One region of the Enterobacter sp. ECC-219 genome, then DNA from elsewhere that is predicted to be linked to it. Evidence: predicted binding sites of a transcription regulator. Region 1 holds the regulator's gene; the other holds the start of a gene.
What was found. Region 1 encodes PurR, which represses purine synthesis genes. Its sites were predicted from a motif close to CANGCAAACGTTTGCNTG; they were not measured.

Region 1 (7,947 bases):
CGCCAAAGAAGCCGCAATAATAAAGACCGCAGAAGAAGAATAAAAAATACCCCCGGCAAGCCGGGGGTATTTTTCTAGCGTGCGACCCGCAAGCCGTGTTCAATCCCTCGGCTGAAAACAACCTGCCAGAGCTGAATATCGCGCGCGCGAAACGCCCCCGCGCAGGCATTCAGATAATAGCTAAACATCCGCTTGAATCGTTCAGAATAGTTGTCCGCAATTTCAGGCCAGGCTTCCTGAAAACGCGCATGCCAGGCCATTAACGTGGTGTCGTAATCCGCGCCGAAGTTATGCCAGTCTTCCATCACGAAATGGGATTCGCTGGCGTTGGCAATCTGGCGAACGGACGGTAAACAGCCATTCGGAAAGATGTATTTGTTGATCCACGGGTCGACGTTATTGTCGGTCCGCTTCGAGCCGATGGTATGCAGCAGGAAGATGCCGTCCGGTTTCAGATTACGGTCCACCACCTCAAAATAGGTGTCGTAGTTTTTTGGCCCCACGTGCTCGAACATGCCGACGGAAACGATCCGGTCGAACTGCTCGTTCAGGTCACGGTAGTCCTGCAGCCGGATATCCACATCAAGATCCTGACAGCGCTCTCGCGCCATTTTTTGCTGTTCCGCTGAGATCGTCACGCCGACCACGCTGACGCCGTAGTGCTTCGCCATAAAATACGCCAGCCCGCCCCAGCCGCAGCCGATATCCAGCACGCGCATGCCGGGCTGTAGCTGCAATTTCTCGCTAATCAGGCGCAGTTTGGCCTGTTGAGCCTCTTCAAGCGTCGACGCCTCTTTCCAGTAGGCGCAGGAGTATTGCATGAAGGGGTCCAGCATGCGGCTGAACAGATCGTTGCCGAGATCGTAATGCTCTTTGCCGACGATCCACGCACGTTTTTTACTTTGCAGATTAAACAGGCGGGCAGAGGCGACACGCAGGGTGTCTTTCAGATTGCGAGGGAGCTGTTTTTCCAGACCGGCACGCAGCACGCTGGCGAAAAAGGTATCCAGCCGTTCGCACTCCCACCAGCCGTCCATATAGCTTTCTCCCAGACCTAACGATCCCTCCCGCAACACGCGTTTATAAAAATCGGGATGTTTAACCTGAGGATCGGATGGCGATGATCCATTGATAGTGATGCCTGCCCGACCTAACAGTTCACTGACGATCCGGGACCAGTTATCGTCCGGAACGCTGACTTCTTCTATACACGATGAACTCATAGCTTCTCCATCACCCTACTGTGATCAGAACCTTAAAACAGCGTAGACGCTTTTTTTGGTTTGTGAGAAATCTCACGGTAAATACCGCGAGGCTAGTATCCGACGTAGAACAGAGGAAGGGAGATAACCCTTGCCGAAATGCCTTCCATGGTAAAACGGGAGCACTCCGGCTCCCGTTAACACTTAATATTTATCGTATTTAATCGAACCAAATTTAGTATAGGCCTCAAAATTTGGTGATTCAATAGAAAATTCTTAGCAACCTAATCACTGAAAATTAACATAGTTCCTGGTGCGATCAGGCGTGCGAGGTTTCAACCTGGGTACTCTCATCCTGCGCGGCAGCCTGCATGCGATAGCCTATGACGGCCAGCGCAACGGTAGCCAGCATTACGCTGGTTGTCGTCAGCAGCGGCGTGGCAATCAGCGCTGAGACTACCAGACTTGCCAGGAAGCACAGCTCCAGTTGCAGGGTGTTCTGCAGCGCGGCCGCGCGGCCTGTCGCCTGCGGGAACGGACGCAGCGCCTGCGCCACAACAATAGGGTAGATCGCCCCGTTCGCGACGGCCATCACGCAGAATGGAATCAAAATTTCGGCCAGACCGGCACCCGGAATAAAGCCAACGGCCCAGGTCCCGATGACGCTCAGCGCATACAGCACCAGCAGCCATGGCAGCATCTGCTGACCTTCCCACTTTTGCAGCGCCGCGCGGCAGCCATACCCGCCCACCAGGAACGCGATAGTCTGTGGAACATAGCTCAGGCCGATGGCTGCCGGGCTGTAGCCCATATCGTGCAGAATGAACGGCGAACCGGTGAGCCACGCGAAGAAGCTTGCCGAGCAGGCGGCATAGATCAGAACGTTGCCGCGATACGCTTTGGTGCTGAGCAAGGAAGTGAAGGTGATCGGCTTCGCGTCTGCGTGCACCTCTTTTTTATGCGCGGGCTTGAGGGCGAATGCCGGCAGCATCAGCACCAGCGTGATGGCAAACAGCGTGGCAAAGATGGCCTGCCAGTCAAAGTGCGCGAGGATCCAACTACCCAGCAGCGGAGCAAGGGCAGGTGAAAGCCCTACCAGCGGCATAATGGTGGCGAAAATACGGTTGGTGCGGTTTGCCGGGTAGTAGTCGGTGACAAGCGCCTGCCAGGTCACGGCAGCGGCACAGACGCCGACCGCCTGAACAAACCGCAGTGCCAGCAGCCAGGTGGCATCGCGCACCCATAGCATCCCCAGACAGCCCACGGCAAAAATGGCCAGACCCAGCAGCAGTACCGGTTTACGGCCAAAGCGATCCGAAAGCGGTCCCCAGAGCAGCTGCGCGAAGGCAAAACCGGCAAGGAACAGGCTCAGGCTGGCGCTGATGGCGGCAGCAGGGGTTTGCAAATCTTCCTGCATGGCGGCGAAAGCCGGCAGGTACATATCGGTGGCCAAAAAGCCCAGCACGCTTAAGCCGCCGAGCCAGACTAAAAAACCTTTCCTGGGTTGCACTGTTTTATTCTCCTGAGGAGGCAGGTATACGTTGGCGCTGAGTGTAGGGAGTGCAAAGCCGCTTGTGAAACGCTAATATTTGGCGGGTGCATTCAAATTTTTTGCAGGCAGAAAATGTGGTCAGATTATTCTCTTGAAGTGGTCGATGCTGTCGCGCGTAACGGCAGCTTTAGCGGGGCGGCGCAGGAGCTACATCGCGTCCCTTCGGCTATCAGCTATACCGTACGTCAGCTTGAGGAGTGGCTGGCGGTACCGCTGTTTGAACGGCGGCATCGTGATGTGGAATTAACGCCTGCAGGGGCGTGGTTTTTGAAGGAAGGGCGTTCTGTTATCAAAAAAATGCAGATCACCCGCGAGCAGTGCCAGCAGATCGCGAACGGCTGGCGGGGACACCTTTCCATTGCGGTGGATAACATCGTTAAGCCCGAGCGCACCCGGCAGATGATTGTCGATTTCTACCGTCATTTTTCTGACGTCGAACTGTGGGTTTCGCAGGAGGTGTTCAACGGCGTCTGGGATGCGCTGGCGGACGGCAGGGCAGAGATGGCCATTGGGGCCACGCAGGCGATCCCGGTCGGGGGGCGTTACGCCTTTCGCGATATGGGTATGCTGAGCTGGAAATGCGTGGTGGCAAGCGATCATCCGCTGGCGAAGATGGGAGGGCCGCTGAGCGATGATACGCTGCGCGGCTGGCCGTCGCTGGTGCTGGAGGATACCTCCCGCTCGCTGCCCAAGCGTATCACCTGGCTTTTGGACAACCAGCGGCGGGTGGTGGCCCCTGACTGGGAATCGTCGGCGACGTGCCTCAGCGCCGGGCTCTGCGTCGCGATGGTACCCGTTCATTTTGCGCGACCGCGAATCGACACCGGTGAGTGGGTTGAGCTGGCCCTGGAGAATCCGTTCCCGGATGCGGCCTGCTGCCTCACCTGGCAACAAAATGATGTTTCGCCGGCGATGGCCTGGCTTCTGGATTATCTGGGGGACAGCGAAACGCTTAACCGGGAGTGGCTGAGGGAGCCAGCCTGACTGGCTCCGCAATGAGATTAACGACGGTAGTCGCGGAACGGGCCATCCGCAACGGAACGGCGTTCGATAAGGCGAGGGTGAACTTCAATGGACTGCGACTCTTCACGTTTGTTGACGATCCTGTCCAGCAGCATATTGAAGGCGGTTTCACCCAGCGAATCTTTCGGCTGGTGAATGGTGGTCAACGCTGGCGTGAAGAAGCGCGCGTTGCGCACGTTGTCATACCCGATCACGGAGATGTCCTGCGGGACGCGCAGACCCAGCTCATCGGCCGCACAGAGGGCGCCCATCGCCATGATGTCCCCCCCGCAGAAGACGGCGGTCGGGCGGTGCGGCTGGGAGACGATCTGCTGCATCGCGCGGTAGCCTGATTCCGGCTCAAAGTCGCCCTGCACGATCCAATTTTCCGGCACGGTAATCAGCGCTTCTTCCATCGCTTTCATAAAGCCGGCCAGACGGCCCGCGCCGGTGTTGCGCTCCAGCGGACCCGGGATCACGCCAATCTCGCGATGGCCGCGCTCAATCAGATAACGGCCGGCCATATAGCCGCCCTCAAAGGCGTTATCGATAACCGAATCGGTGAAATCCGCGCGCGCTTCGCCCCAGTCCATCACCACCATCGGAATATGGCGATACTCTTCCAGCATCGACAGCACGGATTCCGGGTACTCGGAACACATTACCAGCAGGCCATCCACGCGCTTTTGCGCCATCATCGACAGGTAGGCGCGCTGTTTTTCAATGCTGTTCCATGCGTTGCCGAGAATCAGGGTATAGCCTTTCTGGAAGCAGTTTTTCTCCACCGCTTCAATGATCTCGGCAAAATAGGCCGCTTCACTGCTGGTCGCCAGTAATCCAATGGACTTGGTGTGATTGACCTTGAGGCTGCGCGCAACCGCGCTTGGCGAATAGTGCAGCTCTTTGATCGCTGCCCAGACCGCGTTGCGCGTCTCTTCCGCCACGAAGCGGGTTTTGTTAATTACATGTGATACGGTTGTAGTGGAAACGTTTGCGCGTTTTGCTACGTCTTTAATTGTTGCCATTAAATGTCACTCCAGACCATATCCTAAGCTCCTGAAAAACTTGAAGGTAAACGTTTGCCTTCTCTCACCCTTATCACGCAATTTTGGATTGCGGCACGCCAGGAAAACGACACGGGACGTCAGGAGGGGGTCAATGGCCGGTACGCTAATAAATTTAGCGTGGAATTTTGGCCTATCTTGATGAAAAGGGGAAGAGGTAAAGTGGTTATCAGTATAAATCCAGGAAGATTTTTGACGGAATCTGTGCAAAAATGAGCAAGCTCACTTTTCGTGGGGGGATTAAAAGGAGAAAAATTGATGAGTTCCGATCTGAAGTTTTCGCTGTTCACCACCGTTGTTGTGCTGGCTCTGATTGTCGCGGCCGGTCTGACGGCTGCGCTGCACTGATTTACGCGGAGGGAGAGCCTTCTCCCTCCCCATCGCCGCGATTGTTACTTCTCTGGCAAAAATCTTTTGCCATTTTGTTAACTTCTCATTTTTTGTGATTGATGTCATGCTTTCCGCTTCTTTGTTCTGTGTCACCACATGACACGGCATCCGGAGTTGACGCATGAAAATCAATTTTCCCCTGCTGGCCCTGGCGATTGGCGCTTTTGGGATTGGCACCACTGAATTCTCCCCGATGGGGTTACTGCCTGTTATTGCCCGGGGCGTAGACGTCTCGATCCCTGCGGCAGGCATGTTAATCAGCGCCTACGCCATCGGCGTGATGGTGGGGGCGCCGCTGATGACGCTTCTGCTTTCTCACCGGGCGCGCCGCAATGCGCTGATTTTCCTGATGGCGATTTTCACTCTGGGCAACGTGCTTTCGGCCATTTCGCCGGACTACACCACCCTGATGCTGTCGCGCATTCTGACCAGCCTGAACCACGGCGCGTTCTTTGGGCTGGGCTCGGTCGTGGCCGCAAGCGTAGTGCCAAAACACAAGCAGGCAAGCGCTGTAGCGACCATGTTTATGGGGCTGACGATTGCCAACATTGGCGGGGTGCCGGCGGCAACCTGGCTGGGGGAAGCGATCGGCTGGCGTATGTCCTTCCTGGCGACGGCCGGGCTGGGCGTGGTCGCAATGGTGGCGTTGTTCTTCTCTCTGCCGAAAGGAAGAGCAGGAGAACGTCCGGAAGTGCGTAAAGAGCTGGCGGTGCTGATGCGCCCGCAGGTGCTCTCCGCGCTGCTCACCACGGTGCTGGGGGCAGGGGCGATGTTTACCCTCTACACCTATATTTCACCGGTGCTGCACGATATCACCCACGCAACGCCTCTTTTCGTTACCGCGATGCTGGTGCTGATTGGCGTCGGCTTCTCGATCGGCAACTATCTCGGCGGGAAATTTGCTGACCGTTCCGTGAGCGGGACGCTGAAAGGCTTCTTAACCCTGCTGATTGTCATTATGGTTGCTATCCCGTGGCTGGCGCGTAATGAGTTCGGAGCGGCGATTGCGATGGTCGTCTGGGGGGCCGCAACCTTTGCCGTGGTGCCGCCGCTGCAGATGCGCGTGATGCGTGTCGCCCATGAGGCGCCGGGCCTCTCGTCTTCCGTGAATATCGGGGCGTTCAATCTCGGCAATGCGCTGGGCGCAGCTGCCGGAGGTGCCGTGATTTCAGGTGGTCTGGGGTACAGTTTTGTGCCGGTGATGGGGGCCATTATTGCAGCGCTCGGCCTGCTGCTGGTAATGATGTCCGGCCGTAAACAGCCTGAAGCCGTTTGCACGGCGGAATAAGCAAAAACGCAGAAGGGCGAACCCTTCTGCGTGTCTTTTACGCGGCGAAATTCTTCGCGACAAATTCCCAGTTAACCAGCGCCCAGAAGTGTTCCAGGTAGTTCGGGCGCGCGTTGCGGTAATCAATGTAGTAAGCGTGTTCCCACACGTCCACGGTCATCAGCGGCGTAGCGCTGGTGGTCAGCGGGGTGCCCGCGTTAGACGTGGACACGATAGCCAGTTTGCCATCCGCCTCTTTTACCAGCCACGTCCAGCCAGAACCGAAGTTCTTGATGGCTGCATCGGTAAACTTCGTCTTAAACTCGGCGAAGCTGCCAAAAGCGGCGTTAATCGCGGCCGCCAGCTCACCGGCAGGTTCGCCACCGGCATTGGGTGCCAGGCAGTGCCAGTAGAAGGTGTGGTTCCACACCTGAGCCGCGTTGTTAAAAACGCCACCCTCCGAGCTGCGAACGATCTCTTCCAGCGTTTTGCCTTCGAAATCGGTGCCCTTGATCAGGTTGTTCAGGTTGGTGACGTACGTCTGGTGATGTTTGCCGTAATGATATTCCAGGGTTTCCGCTGAAATGTGCGGTGCCAGGGCGTCTTTTGCATACGGTAGTGCAGGTAATTCGAACGACATTGCTTCTCTCCTTATTGTATTTTGCGTTGCCAATAACCACACAGACAACAGGGACAGGATAGCAAATTGAAAGGGTATGCAAAAGAGGAACTTACCCTGCCACGGATGTGGCAGGGCAGGGATTAGCGAATGGTTTTTGGCGTCATCACGCGACGCGCGCCGACGTAGTGGCGCATCCAGTAGTCTTCACTGAGCGAGGTGATCTGAATATCCTGGCCGCTGCGCGGTGACTGGATGAATTTCCCGTTGCCGACGTAGACGCCGACGTGGTCAGCCGTGCCGCGACCCTGGGTACGGAAGAAGACCAAATCGCCGTTTTCCAGCTCCCCGCGGTTAACCGGTGACGCATCGCGCAGGTGATACATCTCGTTGGCGGTACGCGGAATACGGAATTTAACCAGATCTTTATAGGCGTAATAGACGAGGCCGCTGCAGTCGAAACCGGTGCGCGGCGAGCTGCCGCCCCAGCGATAAGGTTTGCCAATCTGTCCCATCAGCTTATTCATCGCGGTTTTTTGCGCTTTTTGCACACGCACTTTATGCACATCCGCCAGTTTCGTCACCTTCGTGCATTTTGCTTTATGCCCTTTACGGGTAATGCATTTTTCTGTAACGAGGTTAGCGGCAGTCAGCGAAGCTTTATTTTTGGCGGTGCGGGTAGTGCGGGAAGATTTTGTTTTCGTCTTGCTGGAAGCGGTCTGTTTAGTCTGAGCGGTGGTTTTTTTCTTGACGTTCTTCGTGGTGGTTTTTTTCTTACGTTCTGTGGCTTTTACCAGATGGCTTTTTTGTACAGCAGATTGCCGCGCCTGCTGAGAGGCGTTTGCCGCTGG
Region 2 (7,947 bases), 430 kb from region 1:
CAGCAGCATCCCGTCTCCGGTGTGACAGTCAACTGGAGCAGCAGTGAAACCAACAGCAACTTCAGCGCAAATTCGTCGGTCACCGGCAGCGATGGTAAAGCATCCGTCACGTTCTCCAGCCTGAAGGCGGGCAGTATCGACGTGACGGCAACCACAGCGATGACCGCCAGCAGCAAAGTTCTGACATTGCAGGTTGTCGGTAACCCGGCGACGGCGAAGGTGACCGATATCACTGCGGACAAACCGCAGGCGGTCGCCGACGGCGCAGAAGCGATTACCTGGACGGCGACGGTGACGGATGCCAACGGTAACGTCCTGAGCGGAGCGCCACTGAACTGGAGCGCCAGCCTGAGCGGCGTGACGCTGGCACCAGCAACCAGCAGTACGGATGACAGCGGGAAGGCGACCACCCAGGGGACGTCCATAAAAGCCGGTTCGGTGAGCGTCACGGCAACCCCTTCTGGCAACAGCGCAGGTCAGAAAAAGGGAGGCGACATGACGTTTATTGGTGACGCGAAAACCGCGAAGCTGACGAGCCTTTCGCCTTCTAAAACACAAGTGGGGATAAATACCGGAGGCGTGGTATATACGGCCGTGGTCAAGGATGCGAACAGTAATATTGTCTCGGGGGAATCGGTTTCCTGGACAACGGATCTCAATAAACTCTCCGCTACCACAAGCCAAACCGACAGTTCGGGTAATGCGAAAGTGACGCTGGATGGCACATCACTTGGCTATGTAACCGTGACGGCAGCAGCGAATGGCACGTCGTTGAAGGACAATAGCGCAAAATTTATCAACCTCATTGAGTATGACTGGACGGTTGATCACAATTCATCAAATGAATATACGGGAGATATTATTCCAAATTACCCGGCTATTGGTTTCGTTGTATCGGGTGATACACAAGGTCCAACAAGTTTATACCAGAGCGGAACTCCAGGCGGTAGCGTTTTAACCGTACCAGTGACCAATGATGAGGGGCAGGTCTATAATGTGATCATTGCTGCTGCCAGGGTTACATACGACTGCGCACAATTTGCATTTAACAATGCAGCTGTTTGCGAAGGGCATAAGAATGCGCCACGTCTTAATTTTTATTATTCCAGTAATCCGGATTTGCCGGCAGGGCACTATACGGGGCATATAACCTTTTACGGACAGGACTGGAGCTCTGGAATTAAATTACTTTCGTATGACATTGCTGTTTCAATAACGAAATGATCGTTTCCCCCGCATCCTGTGATGCGGGGAGACTCTGATTTAACTTAACATCCCCTCGCGGCTGCGTTATCTTTAAACTTCTTTACATAAGGTAAGGCAACAGCCTATAAGCCTTTCTATAATGAAGAAAAGCCCCAGTGTAATGGGCATGTCGTGAAAACAGGGGGCAAGGGATGTTGCTAAAGAAAGAATGTGGTCGTCAGCTGTCAGCGCTGAGTTTCTGCCTGGCAGTGATGTTTGCTCCACTGTTAACCGCCCAGGCCGACGAGCCTGAAATTGTGCCGACTGACAGCTCCGCAGCGACAGGCGCGCAGCCGACGTCATTGTCTCAGCCGCTGGAACAGTCTCCGGCAACGGCCATCATGGCCGGGATTAAGCCGTTGCCGGAAGGCATCGACGTCGAATCGCTCAGCCAGCAGCTCCAGACGGGGCTGCCGTCAGGCTACACGCCCGCTTATATCAATCAGCTCACGCTGCTTTATGCTGCCCGCGATATGAAACCCATGTGGGAAAACCGTGAAGCCGTGCGCGCCTTCCAGCAGCAGCTGGCGGAAGTGGCGATTGCGGGCTTTCAGCCGCAGTTTACGAAGTGGGTTGAGCTGTTAACCGATCCTGCCGTCACCGGTCAGGCGCGAGATGTGGTCCTTTCCGATGCCATGATGGGCTACCTGCAGTTTGTGGCGGGTATTCCGGTCAACGGCAACCGCTGGCTGTACAGCGATAAGCCCTATAAGCTGGCGACGCCAGCCCTGTCGGTGATTAACCAGTGGCAATTAGCGCTGGATAACGGCGACCTGCCGCGCTTCATTGCCAGCCTCGCGCCGGCGCATCCGCAGTATGCCACCCTGCACCAGTCGCTCCTCGCGCTGGTGGGGGACTCGCGGCCATGGCCGCAAATGCGGGGGACCGCAACGCTGCGGCCGGGTCAGTGGAGCAGCGATGTGCCTGCCCTGCGCGAGATCCTGAAACGCTCCGGTATTCTTGATGGCGGGCCGAAGATTGCCTTGCCGGGCGACGATCCGCAAAGCGCGGTGGTCAGCCCGTCAGCGCCCGTGAAAGAGAGCAAGGCCACTAACCTGAGTAATAAGCCCGCGGCCTACGATCGCGAACTGGTCGCCGCGGTTAAACAGTTCCAGGCCGCTCAGGGGCTAGGAGCCGATGGCGTCATTGGCCCGTCAACGCGTGACTGGCTTAACGTATCGCCTGCGCAGCGGGCAGGGGTGCTGGCGCTCAATATTCAGCGTTTGCGCCTGCTGCCGGGAACGCTGTCAACCGGCATTATGGTTAACATCCCGGCCTATTCCCTGGTCTATTATCAGGATGGTAGCGAGAAGCTGGCCTCGCGCGTGATTGTCGGGCGTCCTGATCGTAAAACGCCGATGATGAGCAGCGCGTTAAATAACGTGGTGGTTAACCCGCCGTGGAACGTACCGCCGACGCTGGCGCGTAAGGACATTCTGCCTAAGGTCTGGAACGATCCGGGTTATCTGGAACGTCATGGCTATACGGTAATGCGTGGCTGGAACAGTAAAGAGGCGATCGATCCTTATATGGTCGACTGGTCGACGATCACGCCATCAAACCTGCCGTTCCGCTTCCAGCAGGCACCTGGCGCACATAACTCGCTTGGACGCTATAAATTCAACATGCCGAGTTCAGATGCTATCTATCTGCACGATACGCCGAACCATAATCTGTTCCAGAAAGATACCCGGGCACTGAGTTCAGGCTGCGTGCGCGTGAATAAAGCCTCGGAGTTGGCCAACATGCTGTTGCAGGATGCGGGCTGGAACGATACGCGTATTTCTGACGCCCTGAAGCAGGGGGATACGCGCTACGTGAATATTCGCCACAACATTCCGGTCAATCTTTACTATCTGACGGCGTTTGTGGGCGAAGACGGGCGCACTCAGTACCGTACAGATATTTACAATTATGATCTCACCGCGCGATCCGGCGCACAAATTTTGCCAAAAGCGGAACAATTAATCAGGTAAATGAAGCAGTTCGGGAAAAATGATTGTCGTAAGTTATGGTGAATCGGGGCCAATATCGCTGTAAGCCGCGTATTCACTGGGGTTGGGCGCCTTGACGTACCCCGTTTTGCCAGTTAAGGTGCCCTTCGTGCGCTAAGCATATTACGATTTCTTTGACCTGTAGACCTGATTATCATGGACAAATTTGACGCTAATCGCCGCAAGCTGCTGGCGTTAGGTGGTGTTGCGCTTGGCGCAGCGGCCATCTTACCGACGCCAGCATTTGCCACCCTCTCGACACCTCGTCCGCGCGTTTTAACGCTCAGCAATCTTCACACCGGTGAGTCGCTAAAAGCGGAGTTTTTCGATGGCAGAGGCTATATTCAGGATGAATTAGCAAGACTCAACCATTTTTTCCGTGATTTCCGCGCGAATAAAGTAAAAGCCATCGACCCTGGACTGTTTGATCAGCTTTTCCGCCTTCAGGGCCTGCTGGGCACCAGCAAGCCGGTGCAGCTTATTTCTGGTTATCGCTCAATTGATACCAATAACGAACTGCGCGCCCATAGCCGTGGGGTAGCGAAAAAAAGCTACCACACGAAGGGACAGGCAATGGATTTCCACATTGAAGGCGTTTCGTTAGCCAATATTCGCAAAGCCGCGTTATCTATGCGCGCTGGTGGTGTAGGATATTACCCACGTAGCAACTTTGTGCATATTGATACCGGGCCGGTTCGGCACTGGTAATAACGAAACACAGGAGCAGTATGAACTATCGTATTATTCCGGTTACCGCGTTCTCCCAGAACTGTTCATTAATCTGGTGCGAACAAACCAAACTGGCCGCGCTTGTCGATCCCGGCGGTGACGCTGAGAAAATCAAGCAGGAAGTTGCCGACAGCGGCGTGACGCTGATGCAGATTTTACTGACGCATGGTCACCTCGACCATGTGGGTGCAGCGGCTGAACTGGCTAAATACTACGGTGTGCCGATTATCGGCCCGGAAAAAGAGGATGAGTTCTGGCTGCAGGGGTTACCCGCCCAAAGCCGCATGTTTGGCCTTGATGAGTGTCTGCCTTTGACGCCCGATCGTTGGCTGAACGAAGGAGAGCGCGTTAACGTAGGGAATGTGACTTTACAGGTGTTGCATTGTCCTGGGCATACGCCAGGCCATATCGTCTTCTTTGACGACCAGTCCCGTCTGCTGATATCCGGCGATGTGATTTTCAAAGGTGGCGTAGGACGCAGCGATTTTCCGCGTGGCGACCACGGGCAGCTGATTCAGTCGATCAAACAGAAGTTATTGCCGCTGGGTGATGACGTAACGTTTATCGCAGGACACGGTCCGATGTCGACGCTGGGCTATGAACGGCTCCATAACCCGTTCCTTCAGGATGAAATGCCTGTCTGGTAACCAGCATAAAAAAAAGCCTGCTTAGCGCAGGCTTTTTTGTGGGCGCTATTACAGGACGGCGACAATCGCTTCGCACAGTGGCGCCATGTTGTCAGGGGTCATGCCTGCAACGTTCACGCGGCCAGAGGCTACGGCGTATACGCCGAACTCTTCGCGCAGACGCAGAACCTGCTCTTTGGTTAGGCCGCTGAACGAGAACATGCCGTTCTGTTTGATGATGAAGCTGAAGTCGCGGTCTGCGCCTTTCTCAGCCAGGGTGTTCACAAACAGCAGGCGCATGCGCTGGATACGCTGACGCATATCGTTCAGCTCTTGTTCCCAGATCGCGCGCAGCGCATCGTTGCTCAGAATGGTCGCAACAACAGACGCACCGTGTGCCGGCGGGTTAGAGTAGTTAGCGCGAATAACGGATTTCATCTGGCTGAAGGCGCGATCGGCGGTTTCATCGTTAGCCGCAACCAGCGTACAGGCACCTACACGCTCATTGTACAGACCAAAGTTCTTGGAGTAGGAGCTTGCAACGATCAGCTCCTGATGCACGGCTGCGAACGCGCGCAGGCCTTCGGCATCTTCTTCCAGACCGCGGGCGAAGCCCTGGTAAGCAAAGTCAAACAGCGGCAGCCAGCCTTTCTCAACGGAGAGCTTCGCCAGGTGTTCCCACTGCTCAAGCGTTGGATCGATACCGGTCGGGTTGTGGCAGCAGCCGTGGAACAGCACCACGTCACCCGCCTGCGCTTCGCTCAGACTTGAAAGCAGGCCGTCAAAGTCCAGAGCGTGGTTTGCCGCGTCGTAGTATGCATATTCGCGCACTTCCAGGCCCGCAGAATTAAACACGCTCTTGTGGTTCGGCCAGCTTGGGTTGCTCACCCATATGCGCTTAACAGAGGTGTTTTTCGCAAGGAAATCCGCCGCCACGCGCAGCGCGCCGGTACCACCAGGGGTCTGCGCCGTGCGCGCACGTTTGTCACTCACAATTGCGCTGCCTTTACCGAACAGCAGCTCCTGGGTGCAGCGACCAAATTCAGGGATACCATCAATACCGAGGTAGTTTTTGGTGGTTTCATTTTCCAGCAGATACTGCTCGGCTTTCTTAACGCTGGTCAGTACCGGAGTTTTGCCGGTTTCATCTTTATATACACCAATACCCAGGTTGATTTTGCCAGGGCGGTCGTCGGCACGAAACAGATCGGCCAGGCCCAGAATAGGGTCGGCAGGAGCGGCGGTAATGTTCTCAAACATGACGAAGTTCCATTGTGATTACAGAAGTGAAATCCGCTATCAGGTTAACGGTAGATTTACAAAATGCCAACCGTTTGCGACGAAAAGCGTGCGGCTTTTCAAAAGTCGCCATTATTTTCTGTCAGGCATAAAAAAACAGGGCCGAAGCCCTGTTCATTATGCATATAACAAAGTGGTGTTCTGATTAGAACTGGTAAACTGCAGCCAGACCCAGTTGGTCGTCGGTACCAACCCAGCCGCCGCCAGTGCGCTTGGCCTGATCTTCGTCGATCAGGTTGATACGGTAGTCAGCAGACACGTTGAAGTTTTTATTGAAGTAGTAAGTTGCGCCTACTTCAACGTATTTAGCCAGATCTGCATCGCCGCCGGCTACGGTGTTCAGGTTTTTACCTTTACTCTGCACGTAGGACAGGGATGGACGCAGGCCGAAATCGAACTGGTACTGAGCGATAACTTCGAAGTTCTGGGTTTTGTTCGCTACGTTGAACACGTCACCATTAGCATCCGGAGTATTGGAACCGGTGCTGTTACCCAGGATGCTCATGTTGCGAGTTTCTGCGTACACAGCTGCCAGATACAGGCTGTTAGCATCGTATTTACCACCGATTGCCCATGCTTCAGCTTTGTCGCCTTTGCCATCAGCTTTCTGGTCGAGAGTACGGTTAGCATTACTGTATGCGCCGGTCAGACCAAAGCCACCGCCGAAGTCGTAACCCACAGAGTAACCAACACCGTCGCCGTTGGCACGACGCAGATCAGCACGCTCGTTTTTAGCCTGGTACTGGATACCGAAGCTCAGACCATCAACCAGACCGAAGAAATCGCTGTTACGGTAGGTCAGCAGGCCAGTAGAACGGCTGGTCATGTAGTTATCAACATAACCACCGCCCCAGGTTTCGCCGGACCAGGTTGGCGCCATGTCGGTGTAAGACTCAACATCGTATACGATGCCGTAGTTACGGCCATAGTCGATGCTGCCAGCGTCAGCCATTTTCAGACCCGCGAAAGCCAGACGAGTACGGGTAGAGTTGTTTGAAGACTGCTCACTTTCAGCTGAGCTGGCCAGTGCACGGTATTCCCACTGGCCATAACCGGTCAGTTGGTCGTTGATCTGAGTTTCGCCTTTGAAACCGATCTGCGCGTAGGTGGAGTCTGCGTTGTTGGTATTATCGCCGTTGGTAACGAAATCACGCTCAGCGTTAATTTTTCCGTACAGATCCAGTTTGTTGCCGTTCTTGTTATAGATTTCTGCAGCGTTAGCTGCACCGGCTACCAGCAGGGCAGGGATTACCACTGCCAGAATATTGCGCTTCATCATTATTTATTACCCTCATTGGTTTTTTTATGACACTCGCCACTGCCGTCAATAAATTCTGTCAATAAATATTTCCGGAACTATTGATGAGAGTTAGGTGTCTTTATGTATCTGACAGGCATCTTTCCATTCACCGAAGCGTTTCGCTAGCCTGAAAGTGCTACAATTCTCAAGATTGAGTTACAGAAAGAAAATATGTGTAACTAAATATGTATTTTTAGGAACTTTGTGAACCATCTCAAATTTCAGAGCGGCCTGGCGAACTAAGCAACAGCACCTTTCCTATATATATGAATTCCTTATGTTTAATTTGAATAAAGGCAATTCCTATAAACGAAAGTTAAACGACTCGTTTTTTCTTATGACCATAGAAAGACTTCTGGATGGCTGAAAAATTGGTTGAAATTTGTGCTATTACTTCAGGCTGTAATAATCGCAATAAGACTGAGGTTTATTTTTTGTGGCTGGATATTTCGCGGAAACAAAACGTAACAGGTAGTGGTTGTGACGGGGTAGTGGTTTATAAACGCTGACTTTACGCTGACAAAAACTGACAAGGCAGAATAAAATAATGGCCAGCAAATGCTGGCCATTGTCTGTTGTGTTACTTAGAAGCTGGCGTTGCGCGGAGTACGCGGGAACGGAATCACGTCACGCACGTTCTGAACACCGGTTACGTAGGCGATCAGACGCTCGAAGCCCAGACCGAACCCTGCGTGCGGAACGGTGCCATAACGGCGCAGATCGCGATACCAGCTGTAGTCCGCAGGGTTGAGAC

Region 2: the regulator PurR is predicted to act here: its motif matches at 5,918-5,935, upstream of V1603_RS10965 (amino acid aminotransferase).

What each region holds. Positions count from the first base shown of each region.
Region 1 covers NZ_CP143680.1:2,769,504-2,777,450, forward strand. The annotation lists gene V1603_RS13160 (riboflavin synthase subunit alpha) at 1-43, shown strand, start outside; gene cfa (cyclopropane fatty acyl phospholipid synthase) at 75-1,223, opposite strand; gene punC (purine nucleoside transporter PunC) at 1,522-2,712, opposite strand; gene punR (DNA-binding transcriptional activator PunR) at 2,827-3,738, shown strand; gene purR (HTH-type transcriptional repressor PurR) at 3,756-4,781, opposite strand; gene V1603_RS13185 (YnhF family membrane protein) at 5,079-5,168, shown strand; gene V1603_RS13190 (MFS transporter) at 5,332-6,498, shown strand; gene sodB (superoxide dismutase [Fe]) at 6,536-7,117, opposite strand; gene V1603_RS13200 (C40 family peptidase) at 7,240-7,947, opposite strand, start outside.
Region 2 covers NZ_CP143680.1:2,343,650-2,351,596, forward strand. The annotation lists gene V1603_RS10945 (Ig-like domain-containing protein) at 1-1,224, shown strand, start outside; gene ldtD (L,D-transpeptidase) at 1,398-3,221, shown strand; gene V1603_RS10955 (YcbK family protein) at 3,396-3,947, shown strand; gene V1603_RS10960 (MBL fold metallo-hydrolase) at 3,968-4,615, shown strand; gene V1603_RS10965 (amino acid aminotransferase) at 4,664-5,854, opposite strand; gene V1603_RS10970 (porin) at 6,039-7,172, opposite strand; gene asnS (asparagine--tRNA ligase) at 7,778-7,947, opposite strand, start outside.